Regions from separate parts of the Mesorhizobium sp. 131-2-1 genome, predicted to be linked through region 1. Evidence: predicted binding sites of a transcription regulator. Region 1 holds the regulator's gene; each other region holds the start of a gene.
What was found. The regulator PhoB, encoded in region 1, activates phosphate uptake and scavenging genes when phosphate is short. The targets are predictions, from matches to a motif close to TGTCATNNANCTGTCAT.
Positions count from the first base shown of each region.

Region 2: the regulator PhoB is predicted to act here: its motif matches at 1,303-1,319, upstream of JG743_RS22830 (acid phosphatase).
Region 3: the regulator PhoB is predicted to act here: its motif matches at 971-987, upstream of phnC (phosphonate ABC transporter ATP-binding protein).
Region 4: the regulator PhoB is predicted to act here: its motif matches at 806-822, upstream of JG743_RS05405 (alkaline phosphatase D family protein).

Region 1 is NZ_AP023247.1:1,384,678-1,386,879, reverse strand. It holds gene JG743_RS06795 (ROK family protein) at 1-789, shown strand, start outside; gene phoB (phosphate regulon transcriptional regulator PhoB) at 793-1,482, opposite strand; gene phoU (phosphate signaling complex protein PhoU) at 1,502-2,202, opposite strand, start outside.
Region 2 is NZ_AP023247.1:4,670,934-4,673,135, forward strand. It holds gene JG743_RS22830 (acid phosphatase) at 1-1,161, opposite strand, end outside; gene JG743_RS22835 (cytochrome-c peroxidase) at 1,363-2,202, shown strand, end outside.
Region 3 is NZ_AP023247.1:1,687,811-1,690,012, forward strand. It holds gene phnC (phosphonate ABC transporter ATP-binding protein) at 42-899, opposite strand; gene JG743_RS08290 (DUF1868 domain-containing protein) at 1,024-1,734, opposite strand; gene JG743_RS08295 (DapH/DapD/GlmU-related protein) at 1,840-2,202, opposite strand, start outside.
Region 4 is NZ_AP023247.1:1,102,108-1,104,309, forward strand. It holds gene JG743_RS05400 (MFS transporter) at 1-593, shown strand, start outside; gene JG743_RS05405 (alkaline phosphatase D family protein) at 894-2,202, shown strand, end outside.

The sequences.
Region 1 (2,202 bases):
GGCATACAGGGCATCACCGACACCCATGCCCGCGCCATGCTGTGGTCGCCGATCACGCCGCAGACCGACATTGCCTTCGCCGACATACTGGAAGCCGAGTTCGGCGTTCCGGCCACCATGGAGAACGACTGCAACATGATGGCGGTGGCGCTGCAGTGGCGCGATCCCGAGCGCTACCGCGACGACTTCATCGCCATCCTGCTCTCGCATGGCATCGGCATGGGGCTGGTGCTGAAGGGAGAACTGTTCACTGGCACCCATTCCTCGGGCGGTGAATTCGGCCACATGATCCACCGGCCGGGCGGCGCGCTGTGTCGCTGCGGGCGGCGCGGCTGCGTCGAGGCCTATGCCGGCAACTACGCCATCTGGCGCAATGCCAAGGAGATGGGCGAGGATGCCGCGCCGGTCGATGTCAGCGACGCCGACATGCGCTCGCTCGCCGCCAGGGCTCGCGCCAGCGACGGCCCGGAGCGCGAGGCCTATCGCAAGGCCGGCGAGGCGCTCGGCTTCGGCCTCGGCAGCCTGTTCGCGCTGATCGATCCCGCGCCCGTCGCCATGGTCGGTGTCAGCGCCGCCGCTTTCGACCTGATCGAGCCGGCGCTGCGCGAGGCGATCGCTCAGACCGCCGGCGGCCAGCATTCGAAATCGATCTCCTTCGACACCGAGCCGAACGAACTGCCGCTGATCCGCGAAGGCTGCGCCATGCGGGCGCTCGGCTTCGTCGACCAGGAGATTTTCGCGCCGGGCGTCCAAGCGAAGGGCAGCGCCACCGGGAAGAACGTGGCCTGAGCGTCAATCTTCCCTGATCGCGTAGCCCGCACCGCGTATGGTGCGGATAACGTCGGGCATGCGGCCATTGTTGACCGCCTTGCGCAGCCGCCCGACATGCACGTCCACGGTGCGCTCGTCGATGTAGATCGTCTCGCCCCAGACATTGTCGAGTAGCTGGCTGCGCGAGAACACCCGGCCGGGATGGCGCATCATGAATTCGAGCAGTCGGAATTCGGTCGGCCCGAGCCTGATCTCGCTCTTCTTGCGGTAGACGCGGTGCGACTCGCGATCGAGCACGATGTCGCCGACCTTGAGCATGCTGGACAGGACTTCCGGCTTGGCGCGACGCAGCAGCGCCTTCACCCGCGCCATGAACTCCGGCGTCGAAAACGGCTTGACCAGATAGTCGTCGGCCCCGGTCGAGAGGCCGCGCACCCGGTCGCTTTCCTCGCCGCGCGCCGTCAGCATGATGATCGGCAGTCGCTCGGTCTCCGGCCGCATCCTGAGGCGGCGGCAGAGCTCGATGCCGGAAACCGCCGGCACCATCCAGTCGAGCACCAGAAGGTCGGGCACGTTCTCCTGCAGCCGGATCTCGGCCTCGTCGCCGCGCGTCACCACCTCGACCTGGTAGCCTTCCGATTCCAGATTGTAGCGGAGCAGCACCCCCAGCGGCTCCTCGTCCTCCACCACCATGATGCGTGGCGCGATCATCTGCAGGTCACCCTTCTTCTCAGGCCGCCGGCGCCGACATCGCCGTCTCGTCCAGCTTCGGACGATTGGCGGGCAGTTGCTGGCCGGTCAGCACGTAGTAGGCGTTCTCGGCGATGTTGGTGACATGGTCGCCGATGCGCTCCAGATTCTTGGCGCAGAACAACAGATGCGTGCAAGCGGTGATGTTGCGCGGATCTTCCATCATGTAGGTCAGCAGCTCGCGGAACACCGAGGTGTATTTGACGTCGATGCGTTCGTCGTCGTTGCGGAGCTTGGCGAGCGCAGCCGCATCCGCGGCGGCGTATTCCTCGATGACCCCTTGCACCTGGACCAGCACCAGCTGCGCCATGCCGTCGATGGAATGCGAGAGATCGCGCGGCGTGACGCTGAGGCCGACGGTGCCGACGCGCTTGGCGATGTTCTTGGCGAGATCGCCGATGCGCTCGAGGTCGCCCGCCATGCGGATCGAACCGACCACGGCGCGCAGATCGTTGGCCATCGGCTGGCGCTTGGCGATCAGCGTGATGGCGCGGTCGTCGAGCTCGCGCTGGCGCGCATCCATGATGGCGTCGTCGGACACCACGCGCTGCGCCAGCGCGTTGTCGGAATTGAGCAGCGCGCGCGTCGAGCCGGCGACCATCGAGCGGGCGAGATCGCCCATGTCGGCGATCAGCTTGCTGATCGCCCCGAGATCCTCGTCGAAAGACGCAACCGTATGAT
Region 2 (2,202 bases), 3.3 Mb from region 1:
GCCGCCATGCTCGTTGAGATTGCCCTGCGGCTTGTAGAAGCTCACCGAGGGCAGCTTGCCTTCGTCGATCGCCTTGATGAATTCCACACCGTCGAGGCCGCCGTCCTTCAGATGCTCCGCGCGCGCGGGCGTGCCTGGCGCGTAGGCCGCGAAATAGTTGAACGGCTGGTGGTGGAATTGGAAGTTCGGCACCGGCGTGGCGTTCTTGCCGTCGAGCGCCGCCTGCCAGGCGCCGGAATACCAGGCCCAGGAGATGCCCTTCAGCGACAGCAGGTCGCCGATGGTGATCTCGTGCTGCGGCGGCAGCGTGGTGGGCGCCGCCGGATCGGCGAGCGCCTTGTCGCCGCCCTCGGCCGGCTTGTTGGCGCTCGGCTGGTAAGGCGGCTGCATGGTGTTGACGGCATAGAAGTCCGGCGTGATGGCGCCGTCATTGACGAATTTCGGCGCGCCGCCGAGCGCGGAGGGTGGTGAATTGTCGGCCGCCTTCAGCGTCACGCCGTCGGGCTCGACGACCGCGATCTGGCCCTTCACCGGGCTGGTATCGGCATGCGGATAGACCGGCACGCAGGCGCAGGCGAGCATGATGTGGTTGAGGAAGGAGCCGCCGAAGGCGCCCTGGAAGAAATTGTCGGCGAGCACGTATTTTTTGCCCACCGCCCACATCGGCAGCGCCGAGCCGTCATAGTGACCCATGACGAGGGAGCCGGAATCGGCCCAGGCAACGAACTTGTCGTTCCGGCCGGCGTCGATCTGCATCTGCTCCTGGTAGAAGCGGTGCCAGAGGTCGCGGGTGATGACGCCGGTGTTCTCATTGAAGCCCTTGGGATCGTCGATGGCGAAGCTGGCATTGGCGAGATGCGCGGTCTCGGCCTCCGTCACCGCCGGCGTCACGCCCTTGCCGGTCAGGCCGCCCCAGGCCGGCGGCAGTTCGGTGAGCGGCTTGCCATCGCGGTCAAGCTGGCGCGCCTGGTCGGCCGAGACATTGGCGAGGCCATTGGCGCCAGGGAAGCCGCCATAGAGATTATCGAAGCTGCGGTTCTCGGCATAGATGACGACGACGGTGTCGATCTTGTCGTAGCCGGCGGGGGCCGCCTGCGCGGCGGCGGCGAGCGATACCAGGGCCGTGGAGGCCAGGCAGAGCGAGGAGAAAGACCTAGTCATGGGATGGTGCCTCGTGGCTTGGGGAATGGCTGGAGGGCGGCAATCGACGAACAAACAGGCGTGGAAGCAGCTACTGCGATGCCCTGTCACTTTTGTGACATTTTTCGCCACCGCGAACACGGTTGCGTGAGCACCGAGACCGGTCATCAATCCGTTGCACTGGGCACCTAGTTGCCGGGTGGGAAAACCGGACCGCGCCCCATGACGAGACGATGGAAAAGCCTGGCTATCGCGATCGCCACGGCGTCGATTTCCGGCTTCGCCGCGCCCGCGAACACGGCGGGCAGCACCCATCCCGGTCCGCTGTCGCGCGCGGGGGCCTATGCGCGGGCGCAGGCGCTGACTGCGCTCGGCCGCAAAATGTTCCTCGATCCGTCGCTGTCGGCCTCGGGCAGGCAGGCCTGCTCCTCCTGCCATGATCCCAACCACGCCTTCGGTCCGGTCTCGGCCGCGCCCGTCGAAATAGGCGGACCCAACCTCGACCGCCCGGGCCTGCGCGCCGTCCCGTCGCTGCGCTACCTGCAGGCGGCGCCCGCCTTCAGCGAGCACTTTTATGATTCCGAGGATGAGGGCGACGAGAGCGTCGACAACGGCCCGACCGGCGGGCTGACCTGGGACGGCCGCGCCGATCGCGGCCAGGAGCAGGCGAAGATCCCCCTGCTCTCGCCTTTCGAAATGGCCAACAAGGATGAGAGCGCTGTGGCCGCCGCCCTGAGCAAGGCCGCGTATGCGCAGGAGTTCAAAGCGGCGTTCGGCGACGACGTGTTCGAACGGCCGGATGCTGCCTTCGACGCCGCGGTCGAGGCGCTCGGCACCTTCGAGCAGAGCAGCGCCGACTTCTACCCCTATTCCAGCCGCTACGACGCCTTCCTCGCCGGCAAGGCGACGCTTACGACCCAAGAGCTGCGCGGCCGCGCCCTGTTCGAGGACGAGACCAAGGGCAATTGCGCAAGCTGTCACTTGGGCGAGCCCTCCAACAATGGCGAGCCGCCCCAATTCACCGATTACGGCCTGATCGCCGTCGGCGTGCCGCGCAACCCG
Region 3 (2,202 bases), 300 kb from region 1:
TGAAGGGTGCCCTTGACGCGGGCAGTCGATCCAGGTGCGGCTCAGTAGCCGGGGAATGCGGGCTCGAGCGGTCCGGCGGATGCGGTGATCTTCGGCTTGAGGTTGACGCTGGTCGACGTGATGGCCTCGGAGATTTCGGCGCCGTTCGCGTCCGCGCCATAGACCAGGCGCACGGCGTCACGGTCGAGATCCTCGGGCGCGCCATCGAACACGACCTTGCCGGCGGCCATGCCGATGATGCGGTTGCAATAGGCCCGCGCCGTGTCCAGCGTGTGCAGATTGGTGACGACGGTGATGCCTTCGCGCAGGTTGATGTCCTGCAGGGAGTCCATCACAACCTTGGCGTTGAGCGGGTCGAGCGAGGCGATCGGCTCGTCGGCGAGCAGCACCTTCGGCTGCTGCATCATGGCGCGCGCGATCGCCACGCGCTGCTGCTGGCCGCCGGACAGCGTGCCGGCCGGCTGCAGCGCGGTGCGGGCGATGTCGAGGCGTTCCAGAGCCGCAACAGCCTCGGCGCACTCGGTGCGCGAGAACATGCCGAACAGGTTGGACAGCGTCGAGCGGTGGTTGAGGCGGCCGAGCAGCACGTTGGTCAGCACGTCGAGGCGCGGCACCAGGTTGAACTGCTGGAAGATCATGGCGCAGTCGCGCTGCCAGCGCCGGAGCGGCGAACCCTGCAGGCTGGACACCTCGGCGCCGTCAAAAAAAATCGACCCCTGGCTGGGGTCGATGAGACGGTTGATCATGCGCAGGAGCGTCGATTTGCCGGCGCCGGAACGGCCGATGATGCCGACCATCTGGCCCTGCGGGATCGAAAGGTCGACGGCGCTGACGGCGGTGTTCTTGCCGAATCGTCGGGTGACACCGCGGATTTCGAGCGTGGCGGATGTTGCTGACATGGGCAAGGCTCCAGTCCAGTCGCGCTTTGAAGGTCTGTTAACCTTGGCTAGCGCAACGCCATGAACCTGCCGTGTCGGATTGATGTCAGTTTTGTTACCGCCCACAGCTGCGCTGCAGCAGTCATCAACCGAGGACCAGAAGCTCCTCGAAATGCTTCATGTCGCGGAATGCGCAGAAGGCCGGCGGCCGGAGTTCGATGACCGGTGCCTCGCGCTCGAGGAAGGCTAGGCAATCGTCGAACAGCGCCTGCCAGGCGGAGGCGCGCTCGTCGGCGAGGCGGCGGGTCTGGTAGGCGAAAGTGATATGGAAGACGTAGGCGTCGTGGTCGGGGTGGCGGTAGCCGAACGGCACCGACAGCGCGTCACGCCAGGCGCGCATGATGGCCCTGTCTTCCTCCGAGGCGCCGGCGACGGTGAGGCCGTTGGGTGTAACGCCGATGGCTTTTATCCTGAACGTGCCGCTGCCCTCGAAGTTCTGCAGGCGCTCGAGATAGAGCCGGGTCATGTCGTCGATGCTCATGTCGAGCGCTACATCGGATGGCCAGTAAGGCAGCCGGCGGCGATACTCGATGATGCCCTGGAACAACGTCATGTGCAGGCTGGAGATTGGCGTGAAAGCCAACCGGCCGGCGTCGGGCATGGCGCGCATGCGCTCGCGCACCTCGATGACCGCCGCTTCGGAAGGCGAGCCGTTGACGAGGTGGCTGACGACGGTGTTGCCGGGTTCGAGGAGGAAATTGCCCGATGTGTCGTAGCGGGTGCCGAGATGCACCGGAGGCGTCGGATTGGTGCCTTCGAAGAAGGCGGTGAGCGAGGATCTTGGTTTGTCGAGCATGGCGGTCTCCTTGGGGAAGACTGCGACCTGTCCGAGTCATGTGTCAGCGATATGAAACTCCGGCGTCCGGCTTTGGCAATGACGCACACGTGAACATCGGTGAGGTCAGCCGTGTTTCTCCAGAAACGCCTCAGCCGAGAGCTCGCGGAAATCATCGAGCGCGGCGCGCAGTCTCGCATGGTCCCAGTCCCACCAGGCGAGTGCCTGGTAGCGCTCGGCGGTACGGCGGTCGAAACGCTCGCGGAGCGGTTTCGCCGGCACGCCGCCGACAATCGTGTAGGGCGCTACATCCTTCGACACCACAGCACCGGCGCCGACCGCGGCGCCGTCGCCCACCGTGACGCCGGGCAGGATGGTCGAGCCGTGGCCGAGCCAGGTGTCATGGCCGATGGTGACGCGTTTGGCGCGTCGCTCTGCGAAGAACTCGCTTTCATGCTCAGCGTCGTCCCAATAGTCGGAGGCGCGGTA
Region 4 (2,202 bases), 280 kb from region 1:
GCGCCGCCGGCACCCGCGTCTTCTGGTATCTGTTTGCCACCTTCTTCATCTGCGGCTTCACCACCAACGGGCTGGTCGGCACGCATCTGATCTCCTTCTGTAGCGACATGGGCATCGGCGAGGTCCAGGCCGCCGGCCTGCTGTCGCTGATGGGCATATTCGACCTGATCGGCACGACGCTGTCTGGCTGGCTTACCGACCGTTTCGATCCGCGCAAGCTGCTCGGCGTCTACTACGGCATTCGCGGCCTGGCGCTGATCTACCTGCCCTATTCCGGCTTCTCGGCGGTCAGCCTGATCATCTTCGCCGTGCTCTACGGGCTTGACTGGATCGCCACCGTGCCGCCGACGCTGAGGCTCGCCAACGAAGCCTTCGGCGACCGTAGCGGGCCGATCGTGTTCGGCTGGATTGTCGCCGGTCACCAGGTGGGTGCGGCTGCCGCCGCGGCCTTCGGCGGCACCATGCGCGAGCTGCAAGGCAACTACGAGCTTGCCTTCATGATCGCCGGCATGACGGCGATTGCGGCGGCCTGTATCTCGCTCTTGATCAATACGAGCAGGCCGGCGTTCGAGCCGGAGCCGCAGGCGGCTTGAACTGCCAATCTCCCCCCTTGTGGGGGAGATGCCCAGCAGGGCAGAGGGGGGCGCTGTCCCGCCTGCCTATCCAGTTGAAATTCAGTCGAATAAAAACGGCCAGGTATTGGCTTGGCTGGCAAATTCCGGAAAGCCGGCGATCCTTCACGCCCCCCTCTGGCCTGCCGGCCATCTCCCCCACGAGGGGGGAGATCAGCAGTTCCCCTGTTCATTGTTATCAAAACTTCATGGTTCCGAGATGCGCCTGAAACATTGAGGCGAGAGCTTGGTGGTCCCGTTCAACGCCATCCGGAGACAGCCATGAACAAGATCTCGATGACCCGCCGCGCCTTCGTCACCTCAGCGAGCGCACTCGGCCTGGTCGGCGCCTCGGGCCTCGCATTGCCCTACTATTCGCGCGCCAGCCAGCGCCCGGCCTTCACCCATGGCGTCCAGTCGGGCGATGTCGATTCCGCAAGCGGCATGGTGTGGACGCGCACGGACCGTCCGGCGCGCGTGATGTTCGAAGTCTCCTCGACGGAAAGCTTCACCAACGCGACCCGGCTCGCGCCGCTCGATACATCGCCGGCCAGCGACTACACGGTGAAGCGGCTGCTCACCGATCTCGCCGCCGACCAGGACATCTTCTACCGCATGACGGCTGCCGATCTCGCCGACATCAACGCCGTCTCCGAGCCGATCGTCGGCCGCTTCCGCACCGCGCCGGCCTCCAAGCGCGACATCCGCTTCGCCTGGTCGGGCGACACCGCCGGCCAGGGCTGGGGCATCGACGAGACCGGGATGAAGACCTACGCCACCATCGGCAAGCATACGCCCGACTTCTTCCTGCACTCCGGCGACACGATCTATGCCGACGGCGTGATGAAGGACGAGGTCGACCTGCCGGGCGGCGGCAAGTGGAAGAACGCCGTGCTGATCGACGAGAAGCGCAAGGTGGCGCAGACGCTCGACGAATACCGGGCGCAGTGGAAATACAACATGATGGACAAGAACGTTCTGGGCCTCTCCGCCATCTGCCCGACCTTCTACCAGTGGGACGACCACGAGGTCGTCAACAACTGGTCGGATTCGAAGGATCTCAGCACGGACGACCGCTACTCGGAAAAGTCCATTCATGTGCTGGCGGCCCGCGCGGCGCGCGCCTTCCACGAGATGACGACGATCCGCTACGAACCGGCCGAGCCCGGCCGTGTCTATCGCAAGATCGCCTACGGACCGCTGCTCGACGTGTTCTTCCTCGACATGCGCTCCTATCGCGGCCCGAACGGTCCGGACATGCAGGACACGATGACGCCGGAATCACGCATGCTGGGCGAGCAGCAGACCAGATGGCTGAAGCGGGAACTCGCGAATTCCAGGGCGACCTGGAAGATCATCGCGGCCGACATGCCGCTCGGCCTCGTCGTCTGGAACGACGGCACCAAGAAAGTGGGCGCGGAGGCGGTCAGCAATGGCGACAACGGCCTGCCAAAGGGGCGCGAGCTCGAGATCGCCGACGTGCTGCGCTACATCAAGAACGCCGGCATCAGCAACACGGTGTGGCTGACCGCCGACGTCCACTACACGGCCGCGCACTACTACAATCCCGACAAGGCGCAGTTCCAGGATT